3 regions of the Paenibacillus sp. FSL R10-2736 genome follow, and region 3 is predicted to be linked to each of the others. Evidence: riboswitches for the same ligand, from Rfam matches in the RefSeq annotation. Region 3 holds a riboswitch; each other region holds the start of a gene.
What was found. A riboswitch is a leader RNA that binds a small molecule or an ion and turns the genes downstream of it on or off. The one in region 3 is predicted to bind cyclic di-GMP.
Positions count from the first base shown of each region.

Region 1: another riboswitch for cyclic di-GMP. It lies ahead of NSQ73_RS10005 (thiamine pyrophosphate-binding protein); the one in region 3 lies ahead of NSQ73_RS33560 (transglutaminase-like domain-containing protein).
Region 2: another riboswitch for cyclic di-GMP. It lies ahead of NSQ73_RS27320 (PA14 domain-containing protein); the one in region 3 lies ahead of NSQ73_RS33560 (transglutaminase-like domain-containing protein).

Region 1 is NZ_JBBOBN010000001.1:2,385,429-2,395,348, reverse strand. Features, by position in the region: gene NSQ73_RS10020 (SDR family NAD(P)-dependent oxidoreductase) at 1-463, opposite strand, end outside; gene NSQ73_RS10015 (helix-turn-helix transcriptional regulator) at 680-1,639, shown strand; gene NSQ73_RS10010 (methyl-accepting chemotaxis protein) at 1,763-3,013, shown strand; cyclic di-GMP riboswitch class I at 3,518-3,614, shown strand; gene NSQ73_RS10005 (thiamine pyrophosphate-binding protein) at 3,733-5,376, shown strand; gene NSQ73_RS10000 (carboxymuconolactone decarboxylase family protein) at 5,428-5,790, shown strand; gene NSQ73_RS09995 (hypothetical protein) at 5,991-6,341, shown strand; gene NSQ73_RS09990 (3-oxoacyl-[acyl-carrier-protein] synthase III C-terminal domain-containing protein) at 6,444-7,436, shown strand; gene glpK (glycerol kinase GlpK) at 7,633-9,126, opposite strand; gene NSQ73_RS09980 (HAMP domain-containing sensor histidine kinase) at 9,248-9,920, opposite strand, start outside.
Region 2 is NZ_JBBOBN010000001.1:6,375,342-6,385,261, reverse strand. Features, by position in the region: gene NSQ73_RS27345 (glycosyltransferase family 4 protein) at 1-73, shown strand, start outside; gene NSQ73_RS27340 (glycosyltransferase family 4 protein) at 70-1,209, shown strand; gene NSQ73_RS27335 (glycosyltransferase) at 1,312-2,412, shown strand; gene NSQ73_RS27330 (UDP-glucose dehydrogenase family protein) at 2,417-3,757, shown strand; gene NSQ73_RS27325 (sugar phosphate nucleotidyltransferase) at 4,643-6,016, shown strand; cyclic di-GMP riboswitch class I at 6,154-6,234, shown strand; gene NSQ73_RS27320 (PA14 domain-containing protein) at 6,248-8,740, shown strand; gene NSQ73_RS27315 (glycosyl hydrolase) at 8,954-9,920, shown strand, end outside.
Region 3 is NZ_JBBOBN010000002.1:1,247,332-1,257,251, reverse strand. Features, by position in the region: gene NSQ73_RS33600 (RNA polymerase sigma factor) at 1-555, opposite strand, end outside; gene NSQ73_RS33595 (acyl-[acyl-carrier-protein] thioesterase) at 709-1,455, opposite strand; rRNA gene rrf (5S ribosomal RNA) at 1,731-1,847, opposite strand; rRNA gene NSQ73_RS33585 (23S ribosomal RNA) at 1,926-4,856, opposite strand; tRNA gene NSQ73_RS33580 (tRNA-Ala) at 5,057-5,132, opposite strand; tRNA gene NSQ73_RS33575 (tRNA-Ile) at 5,162-5,238, opposite strand; rRNA gene rrf (5S ribosomal RNA) at 5,283-5,399, opposite strand; rRNA gene NSQ73_RS33565 (16S ribosomal RNA) at 5,525-7,082, opposite strand; gene NSQ73_RS33560 (transglutaminase-like domain-containing protein) at 7,449-8,240, opposite strand; cyclic di-GMP riboswitch class I at 8,273-8,353, opposite strand; cyclic di-GMP riboswitch class I at 8,427-8,507, opposite strand; gene NSQ73_RS33555 (class D sortase) at 8,635-9,288, opposite strand; gene NSQ73_RS33550 (GtrA family protein) at 9,361-9,765, opposite strand; gene NSQ73_RS33545 (glycosyltransferase family 2 protein) at 9,755-9,920, opposite strand, start outside.

The sequences.
Region 1 (9,920 bases), on a different contig from region 3:
GAATGATCAGCTTCCCAGTGCCAGTGCCTTCTCTGCGCATCAGCGGAATAGCATAGTAGTTAGTCATGAGCTGCGCCCTGACTCCGGCATTAAACATATGGTCCCAATGAGCGGCCGGGAGCTCCCAGAAGGGCTTGTTCTCAATCGGAAGATTATTGCCTCCCCAGACATTATTGACCAGAATATCAAGCTTGCCCTGCTCCACGGCAATCTGCCGGATCACTGCTTCCGTCTCCGCGTCATTGGTGTGGTCGCAGCGGATATATGATCCTTCTCCGCCGAAGCTGTGAATCTCACGCAGTACACCGGCAAGTGTCCGTTCGCCCCCTTCAGCCATTGAACCTGCGTTTCTTCCCGTAAAATACACAAACGCACCTGCCCGGGCCAGCTCCAGGGCAATGCCTCTGCCCGCTCCCCTGCTCCCGCCTGTAACTAATGCAACTTTCCCTTGCAAATCTGTCATTATATCCGCTCCTCTCAGCTTTCATCAGATGATCATGAAGTTATCTAAAAGCTATCTTGCACCAACCGGCTCTCCTTATTAATATTAACTCTTATATATGACATCAACTGACATATATATATGATAAACTTAAAATATGTTCTGCTTAAGCGGAAACGGCTTTGCCGTTCTTGAATAATCGGGAAAAATTTCATTATAACCAGGAGGCCTTTATCCATGAGAGCAGACCGACTATTATCTATTATGCTGCTGCTGCAAAGCCGCGGTAAAATAAGCTCCCGCGAGCTGGCACAAACGCTGGAGGTTTCCGAACGGACCATCTTCCGGGATATGGAGTCACTGAGCATCTCCGGCATTCCCGTGCTGGCAGAACGCGGCCGTGAGGGAGGCTGGAGGCTGGCCGAGGGTTACCGGACCTCCCTGACAGGTATGAACCCCAAAGAGATTGGTGCGCTGCTGCTGCCTGCAGACCCGGCAATTCTGCAGGCGCTTGGGATTCAGGAGGAGTTCTCTTCCGCTGTCCGTAAGCTGCAGGCCGCTGGTGCAAGACAGCCCGCTGCCGCCTTCAGCCTTCTTAATGAGCGTATTCATATTGATGGCGCGGGCTGGCATCCGTCAGGCGAAACCTATCCCAGTCTAACTGCATTACAGGAGGCTATATGGGAAGACCGTAAAGTGAAAATCTGTTACATGCGCGGGGAGGAGAGATCAGAGCGGCTAATTTCACCCTTTGGACTCGTAGCCAAACGTGGTGTCTGGTACACCGTGGCCGAAACAGGCGGTGAAATGCGGACCTACCGGGTATCCAGAATAAGTAGTGCTGAAGTCACGGATGAATATTTTAGCAGACCTCAGGATTTCAATCTGGCACATTACTGGGAAGCTTCTACCATGGCATTCAAATCTGCATTGCCCCGCTACCCTGCCAAGCTGCTGGTGAAGGACAATATAATGAAGGTTCTCAAACAAGAACGTTATGTTTCCGTACTATTCCAGGAGCCTTCACCTTCACCCGGCTGGCACTCCGTCGAAGCCGAATTTAATACGCCGGAGTCTGCCTGCCGGATCATCTTATCCCTAAGCCCGGGCATTAGAGTTACCGCTCCGGCGGAGCTTGCAGACAATGTTGCGGCCACTCTGCGGGAAGGGGCTGCATTATATGAAGACAATGTGTAAACGTACTCTTTTGGAGCAGCCCGGGAAGAAGTTTTATGTCAGTTCTTACAATAGACCGATTACGCTTTAATCCCCTATAATATTACAATGCACAATATTTATTTCTAGGGGGAACTATAGTCTATGGACTGGATGAACAAGCTGCCTTTAAAACAAAGAATCGTTGCCGGATGTTACCTGGTTGCCGCTTTATTCGCTGTCCCTGTGTTAATTACGCTCATTGCAATGGGAAAGTTGATAATCGGTATTATTCTGATTGCGGTATTGGCTGCACTGACCTACCCGCTTGCGCGCTTCATTGAGAGAACGCTTACATCTTCATTTGAGGATATCTCCAATGTGACGCATACAATCGCCAAAGGCGACTTCACCAGCCGTGCAGACGAGAACGGATCAATGGGCGACATCAGCCGCTCCTTCAACACTATGATCGATAAATTGAAGAAGATCCTAACCGACGCTTCACAGCTTACCCGCCAGGTTATGGATGCCAGCCGGGGTATTGAGGACAAGAACCAGAACCTGAAGATTGTAATGGCACAGGTAGCCTCCTCTTCCAACGAACTTGCCCTGGGTGCGAATGAAATCTCGGTGGATATTGCCGATATGACGGAATCGATCAAAGATATCGAAACCAAAGTCTCCAATTATACGAACTCTACCAAGGAAATGAATAAACGCTCCGCCCATACACTGGAGCTGGTTGAAAAGGGACGTCAGTCCGTGGACACTCAAGCCGAAGGCATGCGGAAGAATATCCAGGCTACACAAAAAGTAGCAGATACGATCGAAGCGCTCTCACAGAATGCCCGCGGCATTACCATGATCACCAAGACCATCACGGAAATTGCCGAACAAACCAATCTTTTGTCGCTTAACGCCTCAATTGAAGCTGCACGTGCAGGTGAGCACGGACGCGGTTTCGCAGTTGTAGCACAGGAGGTCCGCAAGCTTGCCGAAGAATCAACCGCCTCCACCAAGGAAGTGTTCGGGCTGGTACGCAGCATCGAGGCCGATATCAAGCAGGCTATCGATAACATCGCTATTAATGAAGAGGTTGTTCAGGTGCAGAACGAGATGATAACGGAGACAGCACATATTTTCGCGCAGATCGTACATAGCGTGCAATACATAACCGAGCAGATCTCCTCCTTCTCCGCAGAGAGTGATCTGATGCTGGAGAGTGCGCTCAAGATCTCCGGGGCGATCGAGAATATCTCGGCCATTACCCAGGAGACGGCAGCAGGTACCGAGGAGGTATCTGCGGCGATGAACGAACAAATTCATGCCCTGCAGTCCGTAGCGGAAGAGACCGAGAAGATGACACAATCTGTCTTCCAGCTGCAAAAAACAATCCATATTTTCAAATTCTAGCAGCAGCCCCAAGAGACCATTTCCGCAGAGCAGTCTGCGGGAACGGTCTCTTTTTGGCATGGAAAAAGCAGATTGTAATGTAATATTCACAAAGTGTTAAAATAGTGCATAACCCTAAAATAACGTCTTTGCACTTCTTTACTGCTAATTCTTTATTACTAATAAACTAACATTATTTTAAATTTTAATCACCTATTTCTTAAGACCTATTTCTAGGTTCTCCCAGCCTATAATTCTAATACATCTGCATAGTTTCAGGAGGTTCCTACGATGTTATGAGGCTTATGACTTATGCAGATTAAATTCTGCTCTTTTTCTGCATTTGCATTATAAGACTTTGGTCTTCCAGACGCATCCATTTTCAAAAGTTTGAATATCTAATATTTCATCTCCTATTACATCTGAATATTCGCCAAATTTCGCGTTTTGCTGCAAACGGCTTATTGACAAAAGGCGAGCGAGGAATATATTGTAAAGGAAAATTATCCTTCGCTGTATTGATAACAACATATGAGGCAAAATTCACCGAAAGGGAATGACGCAAAGCCATGGATCTACAGTCTCACTTATCCGGTGAGATCATGACAGCCAGGTTGCTGAAAAACTATGAACGTCCGGGAATCCGCGTTCAGTTATGGTGATTCGTGCAACAGGCCTGTGCTCCTATTTCGAGTACAGGTTTTCTATTGCTAGCATACAATCAAAAAACAACTTGTGGGGTGGATGTTCTGAAGACAGTTGCAGATTATATGGCGGAAGCATTACGCGATCTTGGGGTAACACATTCTTTTGGTATTATTGGCAAGTCCATTTGTCCTATAGCTCTCAAACTTGTTGACTATGGCATTGAGTTTATTCCCGGCCGGCATGAGTCCAGCTCCGGCTTCGCAGCAGGCGGCTATGCACTGAAAACAGGCAGTCTCGGGGTTGCCTTCGGCACCTCCGGTCCAGGCGGAACGAACCTGCTAACCGCAGCAGCACACGCCAAAGCCAACAATCTCCCGGTGCTCTTCATTACCGGTCATCAGTCTATTAAAGAGCTGGGGATTCCCCAGTGTCAGGATTCCACATCCTATCTCGCCGATTTGGCGGACATGTTCAGACCAGCCACTCTTTTCAGTAAGCTGGTAGAACGCGGCGACCATTTCAGTACGATTTTCAATCATGCCCTGTCTATCGCCCTTGGTGACAAGAAAGGACCTGTTCATTTATGTATTCCGTTTGATGTTCAGACCGAGCGCCTTGAAGAATGCCGGATTGTCCTTCCGCAGCGGGAAAGGCTCGTCAGCTACGCCAACTACGAACGGGTCATTTCAGCGATCAATGCTTCCAGCAGGCCTCTGATCATTGCCGGTAAAGGGGTTAACCGCTCCGGTGCGCACAAGGAACTGGTACAGTTGGCCGAGACCTTCAACATACCTGTAGTGACCTCCCCCGGCGGTAAAGGAGCCATTGCTGCGGATCACCCGCTCTATCACGGTCCTGTGGGCGTTGGCGGATGTACGCACGGTGATGAGATGTTGAACAACAGTGATCTGTTTATCGTGCTTGGTTCGCGTCTGAGCGATATGACCATATGCAATCTTAAGAAGGAGAATCATCCGGATCAGCTGATCCAGTTTGATGTTGATCCAACCTTTGTCGGTAAAATATTGACTTCCGATACCATTTCCGTCGGCGGCGATTTGCGTGACAACCTGGAGCTGTATCTCGGCAAGATTGATCCGTCCACCATAACCAGACGTGAAATAGAGATCTCCAATCACTATACTGAAGAGCTGCCTGTGCTGTCCAAGCTCTCGCTGGCTTCGGTAATGAGCACGATGAGCGATTTGATACCATATAACAGCAGCGTGTTTGTTGATGACGGCAGCCACGGCTTCAATGCGGTCAAATGGTTCAACGTGAAGAAACCGGGGAGCTTTGTATTTGATGCCTATTTCGCCTGCATGGGGAATTCAATCGGCATGGCCATCGGTGCCAAGGCGGCTGCGCCGGAAGAGACGGTCTTCTGCATTACCGGTGACGGCTGTTTCATGATGCTCGGAACTGAAATTAACACAGCGGTTTGCAAGAATATTCCGGTTATTTTCATCGTTGTGAACAATATGCAGCTGGATATGGCCCTTAAGGGAATGGAAAAAACAACCGGACGTATCGATGGAACCATCTTTGAAGTCCCTATGGATGCAGTTAAGTTTGCTGAGTCCCTGGGAGCCACCGGCTTCCGCGCAGAGACGCAAGAGGAGTTTGCCTTTGCAATCAGCCAAGCAGTTGAACTTAACCGCGTAGCCGTTATTGAGCTGTTGACCGACCGTGACGAAATGCCTCCTACGGCCCACCGTACACTGGATCTCAACTAGGCTGTATGTTACAGATTCCCCAACTTACTATCAGGAGGCAAACAAGTGAATATGAACGTAGACAGCGGACTGGACCATTTCACCAATCTTTCCGGGGACTATGGTGCCAAAGCCCTAGCTCCTATTAAAGAGCATTTTCCTGAATTAGCCGAGTATATCATGGGCAATGCATACGGTGATATTTTTCAGCGGACGACCATCGGTTCAGACTGGAAAGAAATTGCTGTCATCTCTTCTTTGATCACCATGGGACAATTTGAACAGTTGGGTGTTCACTATGTAATGGCGCTCCGCGTGGGGATGACCGTTGATCAGATCAAAGGTATCCTGCTTCATCTGACACCTTGTATCGGCGCACCCAGAGTGATCTCGGCGTTCAATGTTCTGCTGGAGACGCTGGAAGATATTCGTTAATTAACAACATAATATTACATCATTCGACTTTTGTATTGCGTATTAAAGAAAGTTCTGGTTATAATGAAGGCAAAATATCCCAAAACCAAGTTCACTTTGTCGAATATAGTCGCAGGAACGTAGTTTTTCGGGATATCAACATGATGAATCATCAGGTCACTCTGAATAGTCATGCAATTAAAATTACGGGAGAGATGAACATGGGACAATTTATTTTGAAGACGGACACTGCGAAGAAAGTAATTAACATCGAGCTGGAAGGAACCTTCTCGAACGAGGACGGTCTTAAATCGATACAAGCCTATCAGCAGACCATCAATCCGATCAACCCGTCCGAATATGCACTGGATATCGATTGCCGCAAGCTGAATGTAACCGCTCCTGATGTTGTGCCGTTGCTCGAAGGCTGCTTCATTATGTTCAAGGCAGACGGCTTCCAAAAAGTGAGCCTTACCCTTGAGAATAACCCTATTCTCAAAATGCAGCTGGCACGTCTGGGCCGCAAAGCAGGACTCGAAAACCTGGAAATCACGTCTACGGTACAAGCTTAGGATAACTTATTTTTAAACCATTATTAGCGGTTTGAAACGCAAGATTCGCTCACGAAACTAAGTGTATGCTTACGGGCTACCCAAACTTTTAGGAGGTTTACTATGGCAGGGATTCGCATTAAGGACATTGATATCTATCATCCAAGCAAAAGCATCGGCAATGACTTCTTCATTCAGCACTTCGATGAGAAGGGAATTGATATCCGTGGCCTGCTGGCTGCTCTTGGCCGTGAAAACCGCTACAGTATCGACAGCAAGGATGAGAACTCCCTGACGATGGCTTTTGAAGCCGCAAGCAATGTACTGGACAAGACCGGCCTGACCGGCGCAGACATTGACCTGATCGCTTATGCAAGCCAGACTCCTGAATATATTTTCCCAACGAACTCATTGATGATTCACCGCCTGATTAATGGTGCATCGCATACGATCTGTATCGACAGTAATGCCAACTGTGCAGGAATGACCGCTTCGGTTGAACAGGTCAGCCGTCAAATGATGGCGAACCCGAGAATCCGCCGTGCGCTTGTCATCGGTTCTGACTACGTTGCCCCGCATGCGGACAAGAATGACCCGGTATATTACGCCAACTTCGGCGATGCAGCTGCCGCGCTCATTCTGGAGCGTGACGAGAATTCGGTAGGCTTCATTGATTCAATCTATCAGACCGATACCTGCGTGTACGGCAACTCGCTGTTCCCGGCGGAAGGTTTAGCCAATCTCGGACGTACGGGTGTGGCTGCCGGAGAATTCAATGTGAAGTTCATCCCGTTCGATGATTCCATCTGTGTGGATGCTGCTTCAGAATCAATTAACACCCTGCTCAGCAATAACGGAATCGCACCTGAATCCATCAAGGCCGCCTGCTTCTCGCAGTTGTCACTTCCGAATATCAAGGCCGTTGCCGGCAAAACCGGAATTGACGCTGATGCAGCCGTCTACATCGGGGATGAATTCGGCTACACCTCCACCAGCAGCCCGTTTATTGCCCTGCACAAAGCAGTGACTACCGGACAGCTGGAACGCGGAGACAAGGTCCTGTTCTGGACAGTAGGCGCCGGATGGCAGAATGTCGCTTTTGTAATGGAGTATTAGTCCTAGCTGTTGAACTTATAGTTTCTTGTTGATATCCAAACAGCCCGCAGCAGAATTCCTGCCAGCGGGCTGTTTCTTTATGTATACGTCAGGGCCCGACTCTCCCCAGGCAGAACCTGCAGCGTTCATCCTGCCTGAGGTGAATCTATCCGATTCATCCGGTAAGCGCAGTCTGCCATATCAGCAGCTGTTCTTGTTACCTCTGTCCTTCATGCTTCTCCCAGCCCATAGTCCGAGACACCGCGTCCTGCCAGGCATTGTAACGGCGTTCACGCTCTTCCGTCTCCATCTGCGGTGAGAATACCTTCTCGGCCTTATTGAAGCTCTCCAGCTGCTCCCGGGTCCATATGCCGGAGGTGAGTCCTGCCAGTAGCGCAGCGCCGAGCGCTGTGGTCTCCGCATACGTAGTACGGGTTACGTCTCTCCCAAGAATGTCCGCCTGGAACTGCATCAGCAGATTATTGCGCACGGCGCCTCCATCCACTCTCAGGCCACTGAGCGGCATGCCTGCGTCTTTTTCCATCGCCCCGATGACATCGCGGGATTGAAAGGCCAGCGACTCCAGCGTTGCGCGGACCAGATGTGCGGCGGTCGTTCCCCGGGTCAGTCCAAAAACGGCGCCTCTGGCATACATATCCCAGTAGGGTGCACCAAGGCCGGTAAAGGCCGGCACGACCACAACCCCCTCACTGTCCTCCACCTCACTCGCCTTCTCTTCCGAGTCCGCCGGAGCTACAATCAGCCCAAGGCCCTCCTGCAGCCATTGTACCGCTGCTCCAGCCACAAACACACTGCCCTCAAGGGCATAATAGAGTTCGTCTCCCATACCCCAGGCTACCGTGGTCAACAGGCCATGACTCGAAGTCACTGCCTCAGTGCCTGTGTTCATCAGAATGAAACAGCCGGTGCCGTAGGTGTTCTTGGCGCTGCCTGCCTCCAGGCAGGTATGACCGAACAATGCCGCCTGCTGGTCCCCAAGCACAGAACGGATGGGAATATCTGCACCGAACCACTGCTTGTCTGCAGCCCCGAAGTCCCCGCCTGACATCCTTACTTCAGGCAGAATAGAGGGCGGAATGCGCAGCGCCTCAATCAGGCCGTCATCCCATTTGCGCTCATGCAGATTGTAGAGCATGGTCCGTGAAGCATTGGTAACATCCGTAGCATGCACAGCGCCTCCTGTAAGCTTCCAGATCAGCCAGCTGTCAATGGTTCCGGCCAGCAGCTCTCCCCGGTCCGCCCGCTCTCTGGCCCCCGGCACATGGTCCAGAATCCAGGCCAGCTTCGTTGCCGAGAAATACGCATCGATGACAAGACCCGTCTTCTCAGCGATCTCTCCGGCCATTCCCTGCGCCTTAAGCACCTCACACTGCTCTGCAGTCCGGCGGTCCTGCCAGACGATCGCCGGATAGACCGGCGTTCCGGTAGCCTTGTCCCAGATCAGTGCAGTCTCGCGCTGATTGGTAATGCCGATGGCCGTAATACTATCAGCAGGGGCGGAGCTTGCCGCGATAGCGTCTCTGGCCGCAGCAAGCTGACTCTCCCAGATTTGCTCCGGATCATGCTCTACCCAGCCCGGCCGGGGAAAGGATTGTCTAATCTCATATTGCCCTTGCGCGATCATTCCCGCCTCCTCATCAAAGAGGATCGCGCGTGAACTGGTGGTACCTTGGTCCAAGGATAAGATCATTATGCACAGCCTCCTGCAAGCCTCAGCTTCTATGATATGTTCCACGTTGAACAAGATTAATGTGGTGGTTTCAACAAAAAGCACCTCTGCTGTCAGAGGCGCTGTCATGCATTGTCCGGATTTACTGTTTTTCGACAGGAAGCCGCAGGGTAAAAGCGGTGCCTTCTCCAAGCTTGCTGGAGGCGTGGATACTCCCATGATGCGACTCGACGATGTTCTTCACAATCGCTAGTCCCAGACCGGTTCCTCCCGATTCTCCCCTTACGCGTGCTTTGTCGGCTTTGTAAAAGCGCTCGAAGATATACGGCAGATCCTCAGGCGTAATGCCTACCCCTTGGTCCCGGATCTCAATCTCCAGAACCCTCCGGCCTTCCAGCACGGTGGAATCCGCCCGAATGGATATCATTTTATCGGCCGGAGTGTGGCGGAAGGCATTGTCGAGCAGATTGGTGAGCACCTGCTCCAGCTTATCTTCATCGGCAGCCTTAAGGAGCAATTCGGTATCCGGTTTCTTCAGCTCAAGAATGATATCCCGCTCCTTGGCTCTGACCGAGAACTTGCGGTACACCCGTTCCAGCAGTTCCCCAGCATCCACTTGCGCCTTCAGCATATCCGTATGCCCCGCTTCCATGCGGGCCAGATCGAGCAGATCCTTCACCAGCCGGCCCATACGGAGCGATTCATCGTGGATCACCTGGACCAGTTCGCTGCTCTCCTCCGGGGAGGAAGCCATTCCATCCAGCAGCGCCTCGCTGTAGCCTTGCATCATCGAGAGTGGTGTACGGATCTCATGC
Region 2 (9,920 bases), on a different contig from region 3:
CTGGCAGCATGTAGGCGATCAAGTGGAGTCCGTATTCCTCGAAACTTTGGGAAAGGGTGTGAGCGTAGGATGATCAAAGTCGCTTATATTGATCACACCGCCAAATGGAGCGGCGGAGAGGTTGCCTTGTTCAACATTCTCACCAACATCGGTGAACAGATTAGCCCGCTGGTGATTCTGGCGGAAGAAGGCACTTTGGCCGAACGGCTGCGGGAGAAGGGCATTGATGTCCGCATTATCCCGCTGGACGAGAGCATCCGCAGCCGCGGACGCAACGCTGTGAACCTCGGTGCTCCGGCTGCTGCAATGAAGCTGCTGGCCTACGGCCGCAAGCTCGCTCCGCTGCTCAAAGAGGAGAAGGTCGATTGCGTGCATACCAATTCGCTGAAATCGGCATTTTACGGAGCGGTGGCTGCCAAAAAAGCCGGAGTGCCCCTGATCTGGCATATCCGGGACCATATCGGAGCCCCGTACCTGAAGCCGGTTGTCGCCAAGGCGATCCGGCTGCTGTCACGCCTGCTGCCGAACGGCGTCATCGCCAATTCCCATTCCACGCTGAATGCGCTGGAGCTGCCGCGGTCGAAGAAGACGCTGGTCGTTTACTCCGCTTTTGCCAAAGCGATTGGTGAAGGGATCGGCAAGCGGGACCAGAAGGACTTCAATGTCCTGCTGGTGGGACGCCTGGCTCACTGGAAAGGCCAGCATATTGTACTGGAAGCCGCCAAGGCCTTCAAGCATGACAGCCGGGTGAAGTTCTGGCTTGCCGGAGACGCGCTGTTCGGGGAAGAGGAATACAAACAGGAATTAATTCAGCAGATGCAGCAAGGCAACATTACCAATGTCAGCCTGCTGGGTCATGTAGATGATATACAAGGACTTATGAACAAAGCCGATTTACTGATTCACACGTCGATCACCCCCGAGCCGTTTGGCCAGGTCATCGTCGAAGGTATGGCGGCTGGACTGCCGGTGATTGCCTCCAATGAAGGCGGACCGGTTGAGATTGTAGTTCCTGGCGTAACAGGAATGCTGATCCAGCCGGGAGATGCTACTGTACTTGCAGACTCCATCACCTGGATGCTGAACCATCCCGAAGAGCGTAGACGGATGGCGGATAATGGAATGAAACGGGTGAAAGAGCACTTTGTCATCGAGAATACGGTCAAGGATATCGTCGCTTACTACAAAGGTTTGCTGGCGGTTACCTGACCCTCGTACTTGGACAATGCTTAAGACTTGCTTCACTATCCGTTTCTACCATGCGTTCACTGCTTGATGATGCTGCTCCATAAAACTTTGAGGATGATTCACATGAAAATTGCGATAGCGCACGATTACTTAATCCAAATGGGCGGAGCGGAAAGAGTGGTGGAGGTTTTTCATCACATGTATCCGGATGCTCCGATCTTCACAACGGTTTTTAACGGAAGCCGCCTGACCGATAACCTCAAAGATGCGGATATCCGGGCCTCCTGGCTGCAGAAAATCCCCGGCGTGAAGCGGAATTTCAAAGGGGTGCTGCCGCTCTATCCCATGGCCGTCCGCGATTTGGACTTCAGCGGGTATGATATCGTCCTTAGCTCCAGCAGTGCTTTTATGAAAAGCATCCAGGTGCCCGAGTCTACATTTCATCTGTGTTACTGCCATACCCCCATGCGGTTCGCCTGGGATTATGACACTTACATGGAGCGGCAGTCGAATTCCGGATTATTCAAAAGACTGCTCAAGGTGTATATGCAGCGGCTGAAGAACTGGGACCAGCGTACCTCCAAAAATGTAAATCAGTTCGTAGCCAACTCCTCCGTCGTGAAGACGCGGATTCAGAATTATTATCACCGGGATTCCGATGTGATCTTCCCGCCGATCAATACAGCACGCTTCACCAGCTCCCCTACCATTGGAGATTACTATCTGATCGTATCCCGGCTGGTTTCCTACAAGCGGATCGATCTGGCAGTAGAGGCGTTCAACCGTAACGGTGTGAAGCTGTACATCGTGGGAGACGGGCCGGACCGCAAGCGTCTGGAAGGCATGGCTAAGGATAATATCTCTTTCCTGGGCCGGCTGGAGGATGAAGAAGTGACAGGACTGATGTCGCAGTGTCGGGCTTTTGTTTTTCCCGGAGAAGAGGATTTCGGCATTACGCCCCTGGAGGCGAATGCAGCAGGAAGACCGGTCATCGCCTATCAGGCCGGAGGAGCGCTGGACACGATTATTCCTTACGTCAACGGCGTGTTCTTCCAGCACCAGGAAGTTGATGATCTGCTCCAGGCCATAGATGAAGCAGAATCCTATGCGTGGGATATCGAGCAGATTATGGGCCATGCACGTAAATTTGATGAGCAGGCGTTTATGGTCCAGTTCAAGCAGTATGTGGAACAGGCCTACGTCAATTTCCTAAAAGGAGGATGATTGTATGAAACTCGCAGTAATCGGTACCGGATATGTAGGTCTTGTCTCAGGTGTCTGCTTCACCCTTAACGGAAATCATGTCATCTGTGTGGATAAGGATGAGGCGAAGATCGAGAAGCTGAACCGGATGGAATCCCCAATCTATGAGCCGGGTATTGAGGCACTGATCGAAATGAATCTCCGTGAGGGCAGGCTGAGCTTCTCGGCCGATCTTAAGGATTCGGTCCGCCGCTCCGACATCGTCATCCTTGCCGTAGGGACCCCCTCACTGCCGGGCGGTGAAGCGGATCTAAGATATATCGAAGGGGCAGCCATTGAAATTGCGCAGGCAATGGAAGGCTACAAGGTCATCATGACCAAGTCAACCGTACCCGTAGGCACCAATGAGAAAATCCGCAATTTGATCGCTTCGCACACGAATCATCCCTTCGACATTGTCTCCGCCCCTGAGTTCCTCCGTGAAGGCTCCGCGATCCGCGATACGCTGCATCCCGACCGGATCGTGATCGGACTCGATAATCCTGAGCTTGAGCCGATGATGCGCCAGCTTCATCAGGGCTTCACAGACAATGTATTCGTCACGGATATCCGCAGCGCCGAGATGATCAAATATGCGTCAAATGCATTCCTGGCTACTAAAATATCGTTCATTAACGAAATCGCCAATATTTGCGAAAAAGTGGGAGCTGATGTAACCGAGGTGGCCGAGGGCATGGGAATGGACCGGAGAATCGGATCTACCTTCCTGCAGGCCGGTATCGGTTATGGAGGCTCCTGTTTCCCGAAAGATACCAATGCGCTGATCCAGATTGCCGGCAACGTGGATTACGAGTTCAAGCTGCTGAAATCGGTGGTCGAGGTCAATAAAGGCCAGCGCTTCATGATCATCTCCAAGCTCCATGAGTCGCTGGGCAGCCTGCGCGGCGCAGTCATCGGCATCTGGGGCCTCGCCTTCAAGCCGAACACGGATGATGTCCGCGAGGCGCCTGCCCGTGAAATCGTTGAGGCGCTGGTAGCCGAAGGCGCCACCGTGAAGCTCTATGATCCGATTGCCGCCGAGAATTTCCGGGCGCAATATGATCACCCGCAGCTCCGCTGGTGCGGGCTGGCGGAAGAGGCTGCCGAAGGCAGCGATGCGGTATGCCTCCTGACCGACTGGAGCCAGTTCAAGGATATCGACCTGCATCTGCTGGCGAAGAGCATGCGCCGCCAGGTGTTGATCGACGGCCGCAACGTCTATAGCAAAGAGCAGATCGAAGGAACCGGCCTGGAGTATCATTCTGTCGGACGCCCGCAGATGGGCGGCCTTAGCGGATTCTCCGCCAGCGTTGCCGGCGCGGTCTAAGCTCTTGGTCTATCAGTGATCCCGCAGCCTCCCACTGAAAGTGTGATGCACGGGGAAATTAGAGGGAAAAACCCCTCTAATACCGCTGAAAGTAAGCTGTATGGGGAAATTAAAGGGATAATTCCCTCTGATTCCGCCGAAAGTGTGCTATACGGGGAAATTAAGGGGATAATTCCCTATAATTCCGCCGAAAGTGTGCTATACGGGGAAATTAAGGGATAAATTCCTCTGATTCCACCGGATGTGGGCCAATGGAGGAAATGAGAGGCATTAGTGCTCTTGATTCCACCGCCGCGTAAGTGAACGTAAAACCTTGGAACAAGAGTGTTATGTTTCCCCTTCGCTGCTACAGCGAGCGGAAATCCCTTGGAACAAGATGCACTTAATCCCTTAAATCTCTCACTGCCGCATAGTTGAGCGGCGCCGCCTTGGAACAAGCGTGAAATGGCTTTGTCCCCGCAAAAGCAGGCGGGGCAGCCACAGGCTATATTGCCGTAACAACCAGCGGCAGCAGTTAATTCTATTGCCGCTCAACCAAGCGGCAATAGCCGGATCTTTAGCCGGGAGCTTCGCCTGTGGGCGAAGCGAATAAGCCAGCTGTTATGTAATGGAACGGAGAGGAATTTTGGAACTGTAGGAGCGTTAGCGTCCGCCTGAAAGCTTTCCGTAGGAAAGCTAGCTTCGGAAGCATATGCTGTCTCCGGATTTCTACCGCGATAAGCGGTTTAAATCAGGAAATCTGGAGACGGGCAGCGGCCGAAAGTCCAAACATTCCTTGCAGTGACCCTCATAACAGCCCGCCTTTTTGGCTTAAGCAAACGCAGCCAGTTCCCAATAACAATCCGATATTTTCGCGACATCACATAAACTTAGGAGGGTTCACTTATGAAACTAGTACTTCTATCAGGCGGTTCTGGTAAACGGCTCTGGCCTTTGTCCAATGATTCACGTTCGAAGCAATTTCTGAAAGTACTGGAAAGCCCGGCAGGTGAACCGGAATCCATGGTACAGCGGGTATGGAGACAGCTGCAGGAGACAGGGATGGCGGAATCGTCCTACCTGGCTACCGGCCGCAGCCAGGTAGAGATGATTCAGAGCCAGCTGGGCAGCGGGGTGCCGATTATCGTTGAGCCGGAGCGGCGCGATACCTTCCCTGCCATCGCACTGACAGCAGCTTACCTGTATTCGGTCGCCGGTGTTTCACCAAGCGAGACGGTAGCCATCCTGCCCGTCGATCCTTATGTGGAGTCGTCCTTCTTCGAAACCGTTCTGCAGCTGGAGAGCACGATGCTGGAGAGCGGCGCCAATCTGGCGCTGATGGGCGTAGTTCCGGAGCATGCCTCCGAGAAATACGGCTATATCATTCCTACCAGCGCCGAAGCGGGGGCGAGCGGGTATCTGCAGGTGAGCCACTTCCAGGAGAAGCCGGACCGCAAGCAGGCTGAGGAGCTGATCAGCCGGAACGCGCTCTGGAACTGCGGCGTGTTTGCTTTCCGTCTAGGTTATCTGCTGGATATTCTGCAGCGCAAAGGACTGCCGCTGAACTATGAGGAACTGCAGAAGCAGTATAAACTGCTGGCTTCCATCAGTTTTGATTACGAAGTGGTGGAAAAAGAAGAGAATATCGTGGTTCAGCCTTACGCCGGATTCTGGAAGGATCTGGGCACCTGGAACACGCTGACTGAAGAAATGACCAGCAATCATGTCGGCAAAGGCTTCGTCACTGCAGATTCCGAAGGCACCTGCCTGATCAACGAGCTGGACATTCCGATCACCGTGATCGGAGCGAAGGATCTGATTATCGCCGCCAGCCCGGACGGAATTCTGGTTACGCACAAGGCGGAGAGCCCGCGCATTAAAGAAGTGCTGAAATCTTTTGAACAAAGACCGATGTACGAAGAACGCCGCTGGGGCCACTACAAGGTAATTGATTATGTGAAATATGCGGAAGGCAATGAGGTGCTGACGAAGCGGATCTTTATCTCTGAAGGTAAAAATATCAGCTATCAGCTGCATCACAAACGCAGTGAAATCTGGACCATTGTCAGCGGTGAAGCCAGCATTGTGCTCAATGAGAAAATGCATAATGTGAAGGCGGGGGATGTCGTACGGATTCCGGAAGGCACCAAGCATGCGATCCTGGCATTGACAGATATGGAATTTATCGAAGTGCAGACCGGCTCTGAGCTGGTGGAGGAAGATAACATCCGAATCACCTTGGATTGGGAAGATATCGCCTTACAGCAATTCATTTCGTAGGTCTAATCTATCTATATAACCAATTGTTACAAATCCAAAACAGGTATTAAGAACCATTTATTAAGAAAATTTCATTTTTGCTCTAAATTAAAACTAAATAGGGACGATACTTACGGTAAGAGGGATTAATCCTTCCAATACGACAAAGGCAAACCTAATCGAAAGATAGGGACGCAAAGCTATAGGGCCTTCGCAAGAGTGGCAGCCTGGCTACCGAAAGGAAGATGGATTTTGATAACTTACCGTAAGTCTCGTTTGCTGTGCACTGTGCTGTCTCTGGCCCTTTTATTGACTGCAGTACCTCTGGGACTCGGCGGAATGCCTTCATCTGCAGAAGCTGCATCTAGTTCCAAAGCGCCCGTTAATCCGGAGGCTTCAACCGAAGCAGTCAGATTGCTGGATGATCTGTATTCTATCACTGGAAAAGGCATTATTACCGGCCAACATGACTATCTGGAAAGTCCGGACGAATTCAGCAACAAGCTGAAGGGAACCAGCGGACAATATGCAGCTCTTCACGGCTATGAACTGGGTGTAATCAGCGGCCAATCGGAAAGTACAGCAGCGGCGCAACGCAGAAATGTTGTGAACAGCGCGATCAACTGGTATAAGGGCGGCGGCATTGTAGCCATGACTTTTCATGAGAATCTGCCGGGTACCGCATACCTCTGGTCCAATGTTCAGAAACCGCTGAGCCAGGCGGAATTCAATAAATATATTACTCCGGGTACAACACAGTACACTGCATTGATTGCAGATCTGGACAAAGTGGCAGTTTCACTTAAAAGCCTGCGGGATGCTGGTGTTCCCGTACTCTGGAGACCTTACCACGAAATGAACGGTGACTGGTTCTGGTGGGGGAAGAAAAATAACTTTGCTGCGCTTTGGAATATTATGTATGACCGTTTCGTAAACGTTCATAAATTAAACAACCTGCTGTGGGTATGGAACCCCAATGCACCCAATGCCTGGTCTGATCCTTATGCGCTGACCTATCCGGGGGCTGACAAGGTGGATGTACTCGCGGCAGATATATATGAGAATGATTATATGAATAAATACCATGACAGCCTGCTTGCCCTTGCGAATGGCAAACCGATTGCCATTGGCGAGAATGGACAAATGCCAAGCACGGCAAAGCTGCAGCTCTCCCAGAAAAATTGGGTATATATGATGAGCTGGGGAAAAATGCTGTATGAAACCAACACCAATGCTACCATCAAAAGCTTCATGAGCGACAGCTATACTGTGACCCGGGACGATTATAAAGCAGGCACATTTGCTACGGCGACGCCGAAACCAACAGCAACGCCAACGCCGGTACCAACAGCAACACCAACGCCGGTACCAACAGCAACGCCAACGCCGGTACCGACAGCAACACCAACGCCGGTACCGACAGCAACACCAACGCCGGTACCGACAGCAACACCAACGCCAGTTCCAACAGCAACACCAGCGCCGGTACCGACTGCAATGCCAATACCGGTACTGACGCCGCCCCCTGCTTCCAATGATTCTGTGACGGCCCCCGTCGTTCAGAATGGTCTTCAGGGAGAATACTACAAGAACATGACGCTTTCGGGCACTCCGGTTCTGGTCCGGAATGATGCGCTGCTGAACTTTAACTGGCGCCAGGCAGCGCCGGATGCCAAGCTTGGAGTGGATAGCTTCTCCATACGCTGGACGGGTCAGATCAAACCTTCTTTCAGTGAAACCTATCAGATTATCACTACATCCGATGATGGTATCCGCGTCTATATTGACGGCACAGCTGTAATCGACAGCTGGACCAAACAGAGCGGTACCGAGCGTACAGGAAGCATAAACCTGCAGGCAGGCCGGCTGTATGATATCAAAGTGGAGTATTACGAGAATGCCGGCGATGCCAATATCCGCCTGATGTGGCAGAGTCCAAGCCAGGCGAAGGCAACTGTCCCTACAAGCGCGTTATTTGTGAACACGGCTGCTTCTTCAGCCAGCAAAGCAGCTTTGGATGCTCCGGCTGTGACTGCAACACCAGTACCAACAGCAACGCCGTTACCAGTATCAACACCAACACCGGTGCCAACAGCAACGCCGACAGCGGCACCAACGCCGACAGCGGCACCAACGCCGACAGTGGCACCAACGCCGACAGTGGCACCAACGCCGACAGCGGCACCAACGCCAGCAGCGGCACCAACGCCGACAGCGGCACCAACGCCAACAGCGGCACCAACGCCAACAGCGGCACCAACGCCGGCAGAAGCTCCATTACCGGAGAATCTTACGGCCGAGGCTCCTGCGGCGAATGGGCTGGTTGCGGAATATTTCAATAATATGACGTTGTCTGGTGCTCCGGCAGTGGTACGTACCGATGCAGTGCTTGACTTCAACTGGCGTCAAGGCACGCCGGATGCCGCAATCGGCATAGATTTCTTCTCTGTACGCTGGAGCGGTAAGCTCAAGCCGCTATACACTGAGACTTATCAGATTTATACCACTTCAGATGACGGCATCCGCGTACGGATCAATGGTGAGCTTGTGATCGACAGCTGGATGAAGCAGAGCGGGACCGAACGCACAGGAAGCATAAGCCTGACAGCCGGTCAGCTATATGATATACAAGTGGAGTACTATGAGAATCAAGGAGATGCCAGAGCACGCCTGATGTGGGAGAGTCCGAGCCAAGTTAAGGCAACGGTTCCTGCGAGCGCACTGTTTCTCCCTTCCGCTTCCTAAGATCATACCCCCGCAGCTGTATTCATTATTGGCGCTGATACTGGTTAAGACGTTACAATTCTAAATCCTATAAAGTCCAATCTTAATGGCCCTGCTTATCAGCAGGGCTACTAAGCTATAGACCATCCGGGTAATTCATTGCAGCCTCTTAAAGAGAGAACTGCATGCCTGCACGCCTAAGGCGGCAGTGAGACCCGGGGAAAGGAGATTATATTGAACACTTACCGTAAGTACAGGCTATATACGACAATTATTCCAATTATCCTTATCCTTTCTCTTCTGCCATGGGGGGAGGCGCGCAGTCTTCCGGTAGCACGTACCGTCAATACTCCTGCCGCTCCAATCAAACCCGTTAATCCCTCCGCTTCCAAGGAAGCCACCGCACTGTTAAGCTATCTTGCCGATCTCAGCGGCAAAGGTATGATCTCCGGCCAGCATGATTATCTGGAGAGTCCTGATGAATTCAATAATAAGCTTAAAAATGCAAGCGGGCAGTATGCCGTTCTGCACGGCTACGAGCTGGGAGCCATTAACAACCAGTCCGAAGAGACCATTGCTGGGCAGCGCCAAGCTGTCGTAGACAGTGCCATTAAGTGGTACAAAGGCGGAGGCATTGTGGCGATGACCTTCCATCAGAATCTGCCGGGAACCTCTCCCGAATGGACTAATGTGAAAATGAACCTGAGCCAGGCCAAATTCGACGCCTACGTTACTCCCGGAACACCCCAGTACAAAGCCCTGATCGCAGAGCTGGATGAGGTTGCCGGATATTTGGGTGAGCTGCGGGATGCAGGGGTGCCGGTCTTATGGCGGCCTTATCATGAAATGAACGGCAACTGGTTCTGGTGGGGTCAGAAGGACAACTTCGCCAAGCTGTGGGACATTGTGTATGACCGTATGGTGAACACGCATAAGCTGAATAACCTGCTCTGGGTATGGAACCCGAATGCACCGAACGAGTGGGCAGAGCCTTACAGCAATTATTATCCGGGTGCCTCCAAGGTGGATGTACTGGCAGCCGATATTTATAACAATGACTTTAAGCAATCCTATTACGAGAACCTTCTGAAGCTGGCTGACGGCAAACCCATCGGTATCGGGGAGAGCGGAGAGCTTCCAGACCCTGTCATATTGTCTCAAACCCAGAGTAAATGGGTATATACGATGACATGGGGGAAAA
Region 3 (9,920 bases):
TTCGTTCGCTTTTTGCTGGATCAGTTTTCTCCGGAGCCGTTCATACTTCTTGCGGAGAGCGGCAGAACTGCTCCCGGTTATCTGTGCAATTTCTTCGAAACTATATTGTTCAACTACACGAAGAATTAACAACCCTCGCTCTTCCGGATTAAGAGTGCCAAACAGTTTGTCCACAGGCGAATCGTCTGGGAATCCTGAATAATCCCGTACCAGCTGTAATTTATAAAGTGACAACAATCTGCTGCGGCGTTTACGTCTGCGAAGCTGGTCCAGGCAATGATGATACGCTACCTTATATAACCAGGCTGAAAAAGAGACACGCTTCTCATAATGCCTAAGCTCTTGATACACCTTTACGAATATGTCCTGCACAGCATCCTCTGCTTCTTCACGGCTTCTTAATATATAATTGCAATATGTGTAGATCTGCCGCTCATATGCAGTAATTAACGTTGTAAAGGCTTGCCGTTCACCTGCACGCACCTTATTAATCGCTTCTTCAATCATATTTGGATTCACTTGGCCCCCGGGGTTGCCTTGCTCCAAAAGAATCACCTCCATTTTCCTTTTACACCTGTATAACGAATGCCAACTGCTTATTTGTGACATCCCTGGAATTAGCTTTATATACGAAAAAAAGGCAGTTCTCTGAAAACAGAGTGGCTGCCATGAGAAGAAACTACATTTAAGACTGTTGTTGTTAAAAGTTTATCTCTCAAACCTTAGACATGCTTCAAAAAACACTCTGCCCCCGCCTTGACCGCGTACATAGACACCTTCTTCAGTCCATGAAGACCGTAAGATGCTAATGTCCTCGCCATACTGGGCTTCCTGCGCATAGGTTATGTGAAGACCGCTGAGCTCAAGCTCTTCCCATTCCTCCAGGGTTAGCGCATCGCAGCATAAATCTACATACCTTGCATTGTTCAGGTGCCCGTTGTTATCGAGCCCGCTATACCTTACTTGATAGCGATAGGCTTCCTGCAGAGAAAGATCAGCGGGAATCACTACTTTGTCCGGGAGGCTTCCTACCGAATCCTCCAGATAAGGCTCTACAGCAATGGGAATGGCTGAAGGACGAAGGATCTTCCGCTTATCCATATCCACCAGCGCCCAGATCGAGCGTGCCGCCGCCAGTTCTTCAGCATTACTATCAAAAATCCGATAATCCCGCTGCCAGAGCGCTCCTTTGTTTCCTTTACTCCAGGTACGCACTTTAAGAAGCTCGTTAGGCGACGGTAAACGTCGAAGATCCAGATCGAGTGTGATAACCATCCAGCCCATTCTTGCATTAAGCATTGTATCAATACTTAGACCCAGGCTGCTTACAGCCGAATCCGCAGCACGCTGCATAATATCAAGAAGAAAAGAGAGCTTGCCTCTTGACCGAAAATCAGTGTCACTTGCATGAACCATAAATTCCTCTGTCCACAAAAGGTTGCCGTGCTTGTCCATAACTTTACGCTCCTTTACGCATCCATCCACAATTCCCTCTGTTGTATCCACATTATCTAATACGATATCCACATGAATTGGGGAGTACTTGTTAAAAAATATAATCTATCCACATGTGTATAAGTTTTCATTTCTTTCTATTTGCCGCCGAATTATACACAAGCTATGCACAAAATGCACAAGCAGTACCAGAAATAGGGCCATAAGTAATTGTAATACTATTCTCTATAGGACACAAAAAAGCCATTGTCGATTGCTCAACAATGGCTTCATGTGCTTGGCGGCGTCCTACTCTCCCAGGACCCTTCGGTCCAAGTACCATCGGCGCTGGAGGGCTTAACGGTCGTGTTCGGGATGGGTACGCGTGGAACCCCTCCGCTATCGCCACCAAACGGGCATTTACAGCGTAAATGCTTCAGGAATTTGATTCCTGAAAACTGAATCCGAAACGAATCTGCGTTGTTCGAAAGTTGGATAAGCCCTCGACCGATTAGTATTGGTCAGCTCCATGCATTGCTGCACTTCCACCTCCAACCTATCTACCTCGTCGTCTTCAAGGGGTCTTACTAATTGGGAAATCTCATCTTGAGGGGGGCTTCACGCTTAGATGCTTTCAGCGCTTATCCCGTCCGTACGTAGCTACTCAGCCATGCTCCTGGCGGAACAACTGATGCACCAGCGGTACGTCCATCCCGGTCCTCTCGTACTAAGGACAGCTCCTCTCAAATTTCCTGCGCCCACGACAGATAGGGACCGAACTGTCTCACGACGTTCTGAACCCAGCTCGCGTACCGCTTTAATGGGCGAACAGCCCAACCCTTGGGACCTACTTCAGCCCCAGGATGCGATGAGCCGACATCGAGGTGCCAAACCTCCCCGTCGATGTGGACTCTTGGGGGAGATAAGCCTGTTATCCCCAGGGTAGCTTTTATCCGTTGAGCGATGGCCCTTCCATGCGGTACCACCGGATCACTAAGTCCGACTTTCGTCCCTGCTCGACTTGTAGGTCTCGCAGTCAAGCTCCCTTATGCCTTTGCACTCTGCGAATGATTTCCAACCATTCTGAGGGAACCTTTGAACGCCTCCGTTACTCTTTAGGAGGCGACCGCCCCAGTCAAACTGCCCGCCTGACACGGTCCCCGTACCCGGTAAGGGCACTAGGTTAGAACCTAGATACGATCAGGGTGGTATCCCAACGGCGCCTCCGCAGAAGCTTGCGCTCCTGCCTCAACGGCTCCCACCTATCCTGTACAGATCGTACCCAAATTCAATATCAAGCTGCAGTAAAGCTCCATGGGGTCTTTCCGTCTTGTCGCGGGTAACCTGCATCTTCACAGGTATTAAAATTTCACCGGATCTCTCGTTGAGACAGCGCCCAAGTCGTTACGCCATTCGTGCGGGTCAGAATTTACCTGACAAGGAATTTCGCTACCTTAGGACCGTTATAGTTACGGCCGCCGTTTACTGGGGCTTCGGTTCACAGCTTCGGGTTTAACCCCTAACCACTCCCCTTAACCTTCCAGCACCGGGCAGGCGTCAGCCCGTATACTTCGCCTTGCGGCTTCGCACAGACCTGTGTTTTTGCTAAACAGTCGCTTGGGCCTTTTCACTGCGGCCCCCTCGGGCTATTCACCCTACCGAGGCACCTCTTCTCCCGAAGTTACGAGGTCATTTTGCCGAGTTCCTTAACGAGAGTTCTTCCGCGCGCCTTAGAATTCTCTTCTCGCCTACCTGTGTCGGTTTGCGGTACGGGCACCTTCTCCTGGCTAGAGGCTTTTCTTGGCAGTGTGAGATCATGACCTTCGCTACTACAATTTTCGCTCCCCATCACAGCCCAGCCTTAATGATGTGCGGATTTGCCTACACATCAGCCTCACTGCTTAGACGGACACATCCATCAGTCCGCGTCACTACCCTCCTGCGTCACCCCATCGCTCATAGCGGATTACGGTGGTACAGTAATTTCAAACTGTTGTCCTTCGACTACGCCTTTCGGCCTCGCCTTAGGTCCCGACTTACCCTGAGCGGACGAGCCTTCCTCAGGAAACCTTGGGCTTTCGGCGGATCAGATTCTCACTGATCTTTTCGTTACTCATACCGGCATTCTCACTTGTATGCTGTCCAGCGCTCCTTACGGTACACCTTCAACCTACATACAACGCTCCCCTACCCCAGATACAAAGTATCTAGCCATAGCTTCGGTGGTGTGTTTAGCCCCGTTACATTTTCGGCGCAGAGTCACTCGACCAGTGAGCTATTACGCACTCTTTCAATGGTGGCTGCTTCTAAGCCAACATCCTGGTTGTCTGTGCAACTCCACATCCTTTCCCACTTAACACACACTTGGGGACCTTAGCTGATGGTCTGGGCTGTTTCCCTTTTGACAATGGATCTTAGCACTCACTGTCTGACTCCCGGCAAGAAGTTAATGGCATTCGGAGTTTGACTGAGCTTGGTAACCCTTGCGGGCCCCGCACCCAATCAGTGCTCTACCTCCACCACTCCATTCACCGAGGCTAGCCCTAAAGCTATTTCGGGGAGAACCAGCTATCTCCGAGTTCGATTGGAATTTCTCCGCTACCCCCACCTCATCCCCGCATTTTTCAACATGCGTGGGTTCGGGCCTCCAGTGCGTGTTACCGCACCTTCACCCTGGACAGGGGTAGATCACACGGTTTCGGGTCTACGTCCACATACTCAATCGCCCTATTCAGACTCGCTTTCGCTGCGGCTCCGGCTTCTCACCTTAACCTTGCATGTTAAACGTAACTCGCCGGTTCATTCTACAAAAGGCACGCCATCACCCAGTAATAGGGCTCTGACTTTTTGTAAGCACACGGTTTCAGGTTCTATTTCACTCCCCTTCCGGGGTGCTTTTCACCTTTCCCTCACGGTACTGTTTCACTATCGGTCGCCAGGTAGTATTTAGCCTTAGCAGATGGTCCTGCTGGATTCATACGGGGTTTCACGTGCCCCGCACTACTCGGGATCCGTCTCGGAGAGAACACAGTTTAGGCTACAGGGCTTTTACCTCTATCGCGGGCCTTTCCAGACCTCTTCGCCTACCATATTCCTTTGTAACTCCATGTGAGACGTCCCACAACCCCAAGGGGCAAGCCCCTTGGTTTAGGCTGTTCCGCGTTCGCTCGCCGCTACTGACGGAATCACTATTGTTTTCTCTTCCTCAGGGTACTTAGATGTTTCAGTTCCCCTGGTCTGCCTCTACATTTCCTATGTATTCAGAAATGAGTAACTGCGAATTACCACAGCTGGGTTTCCCCATTCGGACACCCCCGGATCAAAGCTTGCTTACAGCTCCCCGAGGCAGTTTCGTTGTTCGCCACGTCCTTCGTCGGCTCCTGGCGCCTAGGCATCCTCCGTGTGCTCTTATTAGCTTAACCACAATTTTCTCCGCAGGAGAAATATTGAACATTGAATTGCTTCAAAGCCCGTTATTTCCTGACGAATGAATTGTATCAACTAATAACTATTTCAACTTGCTTACACAAGTTTCAGCTAAAAGATGTTCTAAAACGCAAATTCGTTTCGGTATCCAGTTTTCAAGGATCAAGTTCTTGCATATAATCTTGTAAAGAAGTATTGGTGGAGCCAAGCGGGATCGAACCGCTGACCTCCTGCTTGCAAGGCAGGCGCTCTCCCAGCTGAGCTATGGCCCCATATAGGTATTCAATTCTAAAATGTTATATGGTGGGCCTTGGTGGACTCGAACCACCGACCTCACCCTTATCAGAGGTGCGCTCTAACCAACTGAGCTAAAAGCCCATATAACAGATAACATTGTGAATCAACCAATAAATTGATTGTTCGCTTGGCGGCGTCCTACTCTCCCAGGACCCTTCGGTCCAAGTACCATCGGCGCTGGAGGGCTTAACGGTCGTGTTCGGGATGGGTACGTGTGGAACCCCTCCGCTATCGCCACCAAACGCATACGAAAGAGACTTGCTCTTTCAAAACTGAACACGAGTGAGTGTCCGAACCCGAAGGTTCTATTGTGGAAGCTTTAGCTTCCGATTTGAATGTCACCGTTGCAGGTGACGATTCTCCATAGAAAGGAGGTGATCCAGCCGCACCTTCCGATACGGCTACCTTGTTACGACTTCACCCCAATCATCTACCCCACCTTCGGCGGCTGGCTCCCTTGCGGGTTACCCCACCGACTTCGGGTGTTGTAAACTCTCGTGGTGTGACGGGCGGTGTGTACAAGACCCGGGAACGTATTCACCGCGGCATGCTGATCCGCGATTACTAGCAATTCCGACTTCATGCAGGCGAGTTGCAGCCTGCAATCCGAACTGAGACCGGCTTTGCTGGGATTGGCTCCACCTCGCGGTTTCGCTTCCCGTTGTACCGGCCATTGTAGTACGTGTGTAGCCCAGGTCATAAGGGGCATGATGATTTGACGTCATCCCCACCTTCCTCCGGTTTGTCACCGGCAGTCACTCTAGAGTGCCCAGCTTAACCTGCTGGCAACTAAAGTCAAGGGTTGCGCTCGTTGCGGGACTTAACCCAACATCTCACGACACGAGCTGACGACAACCATGCACCACCTGTCTCCGATGCTCCGAAGAGGGGCACTATCTCTAATGCTTTCATCGGGATGTCAAGACCTGGTAAGGTTCTTCGCGTTGCTTCGAATTAAACCACATACTCCACTGCTTGTGCGGGTCCCCGTCAATTCCTTTGAGTTTCAGTCTTGCGACCGTACTCCCCAGGCGGAGTGCTTACTGTGTTAACTTCGGCACCAAGGGTATCGAAACCCCTAACACCTAGCACTCATCGTTTACGGCGTGGACTACCAGGGTATCTAATCCTGTTTGCTCCCCACGCTTTCGCGCCTCAGCGTCAGTTACAGCCCAGAAAGTCGCCTTCGCCACTGGTGTTCCTCCACATATCTACGCATTTCACCGCTACACGTGGAATTCCACTTTCCTCTTCTGTACTCAAGTCACCCAGTTTCCAGTGCGACCCCAGGTTGAGCCCAAGGTTTAAACACCAGACTTAAATGACCGCCTGCGCGCGCTTTACGCCCAATAATTCCGGACAACGCTTGCCCCCTACGTATTACCGCGGCTGCTGGCACGTAGTTAGCCGGGGCTTTCTTCTCAGGTACCGTCACTCCGGCAGCAGTTACTCTACCGGACGTTCTTCCCTGGCAACAGAGCTTTACGATCCGAAAACCTTCATCACTCACGCGGCATTGCTCCGTCAGGCTTTCGCCCATTGCGGAAGATTCCCTACTGCTGCCTCCCGTAGGAGTCTGGGCCGTGTCTCAGTCCCAGTGTGGCCGTTCACCCTCTCAGGTCGGCTACGCATCGTCGCCTTGGTGAGCCGTTACCCCACCAACTAGCTAATGCGCCGCAGGCCCATCCCCAAGTGGCAGATTGCTCCGCCTTTCATTCTCTCTTCAGGAGAGGAAAGAAATTATCCGGTATTAGCTACCGTTTCCGGTAGTTATCCCAGTCTTGAGGGCAGGTTGCCTACGTGTTACTCACCCGTCCGCCGCTAAGTAAGAATGGAAGCAAGCTTCCATTCTTACTCCGCTCGACTTGCATGTATTAGGCATGCCGCCAGCGTTCGTCCTGAGCCAGGATCAAACTCTCCAAATTGTATTTAGAAAGAGCGATTGCTCATTTTGAAACATCTGACGAGAATTGTTATATTCTCTAATTTGGATCTCACCGAAGTGATTTCCGATACTCACTCGTTGTTCAGTTTTCAAAGATCAAGCTCGTTGTCAGCGGCGCTTACCGCGTCACCAGCAACTCTTATAATATATCACGTTCATTCGAGTAATGCAAGCTTTATTTTGAAATCACTTATTTAAGTCATTTCTTATTAAGTTTGCCGCTCCAACAACGCTTATTTATAATACCCTATCTCTCTACCAAAAAGCAACCTTTTCCAAAATAAAAATAACCCGCTTAGTTACTAAGCGGGTTATCCTCAATGAAACTATGAATGCATCTGTGCTCTTAGTAGAACTTAGCTGCAGTATATTTACTTGCCACTTTAACCAGATCTGCTGTTTTGCTGTTCTTGGCAAGTCCAGCATCAACTGTAGTATCAATAGTTACCCATTTGCCATTAAGGAACACTTCATTCCAAGCGTGGTAAGAAGTCACATAACTTGTGTTACCCATAACCAGTTTGGTAGGAATGCCTTCACTGCGAAGCATAGTAGCGAACAAGGAAGCGTAATCGTAGCAGATCCCCTTCTTGGTAGCCAAGGTGCTGTCGTTGTTAGGGATGTAATCTGTAGTAACACTGGAAGCCAGGGAATAATCATATTTCACATTGGCTACGATATAATTATAGATAGCCTTCACTTTGTCTTCATCTGATGTCAAACCTTGTGTAAGCTGTGTTGCTTTCAGAACTGCTTTATCGGAAGAACTCCATTTAACATTCTGTACGGAGCTCAGATATACGGCGTTGGCGTTGCTCAGGCTAAGATCTACCGTCTCGGAAGAGATTACTTTGTATTTGTTGCCGGTAGTGTTCTCAAGTACGGAAACCTTGTATGAACCGTTACCTTGTTGAAGCGGGAATGTTTCAGTTGGTTTGGAAGTGTATAAGTTGTAGGTGTAGCTGTTATTATCTTTGGTGATCATCAGCTTAATCTTCTTATCCTTAGGAACATTATAAGAAACTCCGATAACACCCTGATCAAGTTGACCTATGTTCAACCAGCTTGCATCCGCATTAGCAGCTTGAGCTGTACCTGTCTGCACCGACGTAACCACTACGAATAGTGTAACCAACATTAAATAGAACTTCTTCATTGGATAAAACCCCTTTCGGTAGCTGGCTGCCATCCTTACGGGAAGGCCCTTTAGCTTTGCGTCCCTACCTTTCGATAGGTTTGCCGTTATCGTATAAGCTTTATCTGTCCTTGCTTCTACCATAAAATGCTAGATTCACAATAAGAACAAACAAAAAAAGCCTCTTCATTCGGTAGCTGGCTGCCATCCTTACGGGAAGGCCCTCTAGCTTTGCGTCCCTACCTTTCGATAGGTTTGCCGTTTATCGTGTATTAGCTTTGTATAGTTATATCTTACCATATCTATTTCTATTATCAAGACCTAAATCACTAGATTTCCGCGAAAACAAATAAAAATTTTAAGTATTTTAAGTTTTTCCGTCATTATTCTACAAACATCACGATAACTTTGCGTGAATGATAAGTCTATGCGTTGGATTCACCAGCGGATCACAAGTAATGAGTGTTAGAATCTTGTCATCCTTATTCCCTTTCAATACGGATACATCGGTTGGTTCCACAATAGTCACATCATAAACTACATAATTGTATGCCTGCTTGCCGGTTGTAACGGAAATAGTGTCCCCGACTCCAACTTCATTCAATCTGTTGAATAGCCTTCCCGTAGTTCTTGATCTATGCGCTGCAATTGCAGCATTCCCAGCAGAGCCAAGCGGAGCCGTCTCCTTCATATGCGCAGCAGCATGCTTCATATTCGCCTTGGTGGCGCCTTCCAGCACAGGCAGCTTCAGATCTATTTTGTCGATTTCGATGATTGCCATCACCTTGCCTCCGACTTCAATCTCAGGCGCAGCAGAGGGTTCTGGCTCTTCCGCAGCCGACTCATCCGCCAGCAGCTGGGTTACTTCCGCGTAAGGCTTACTTAGATCAGCACTGGCCGGAGCTGACGCAGACGGAACGATTTCACTGTAGGCCTGTTCAGCCTCTTCCAGCAGCTTTTGCTGCTGACGGTCATTGTACCATTCGCTTCCTTTGGGATAGAGCATAATCAGTACCCCGGCAAGTATAATCAAATAGGATAATTTCCGCATGACAATCGCCTCCGTAATATAGAATAGATGTTACCCTCCCGGAAAAAATTAAGAAGCAATGCTTCTTAATTTTCAGAATACCCATTTCCGGCTTCCGAAGAAATTAATGATCACCGTAACAAATGTGACCAGCACTTTGGCGATCAACACTTGAATACCAAGGGAATCGGTCAATATATGAATCAGCAGCACCGATATACCAAGCACCACCAGGTTCAGCACGATAAACCTAACCAGCTGCATCCGGTCGAAGCCCTCTTTATTACCTCTGTCCCGGTCGCGAAAGGTCACCTTTTTGTTCCAGAAGAAGCTGTTGGCCGTACCGGCGCTATAGGAAATAATCTGCGCAGGGGTGTTGATCATCCCAAGGGAATGCAGCAGTGTGAATACAGCAAAGTCAATCAGTGTATTCAGCAGGCCTACCGCATTGAATTTCAGGAACTGGATGAACCCCGCACTCCATCTCTTATCTGGCATAATCGCTTTCCTTCCGCGTGTCTTCTATTTCCGCATCCGGATAGCCTTTGGTCTCACGTACAATATAGAGCGGTCTGTCCTTCGACTCATCATAGATCCGTCCGATATACTCACCAATTACCCCCAGCAGCATCAGTACAATCCCGTTGAAGAGC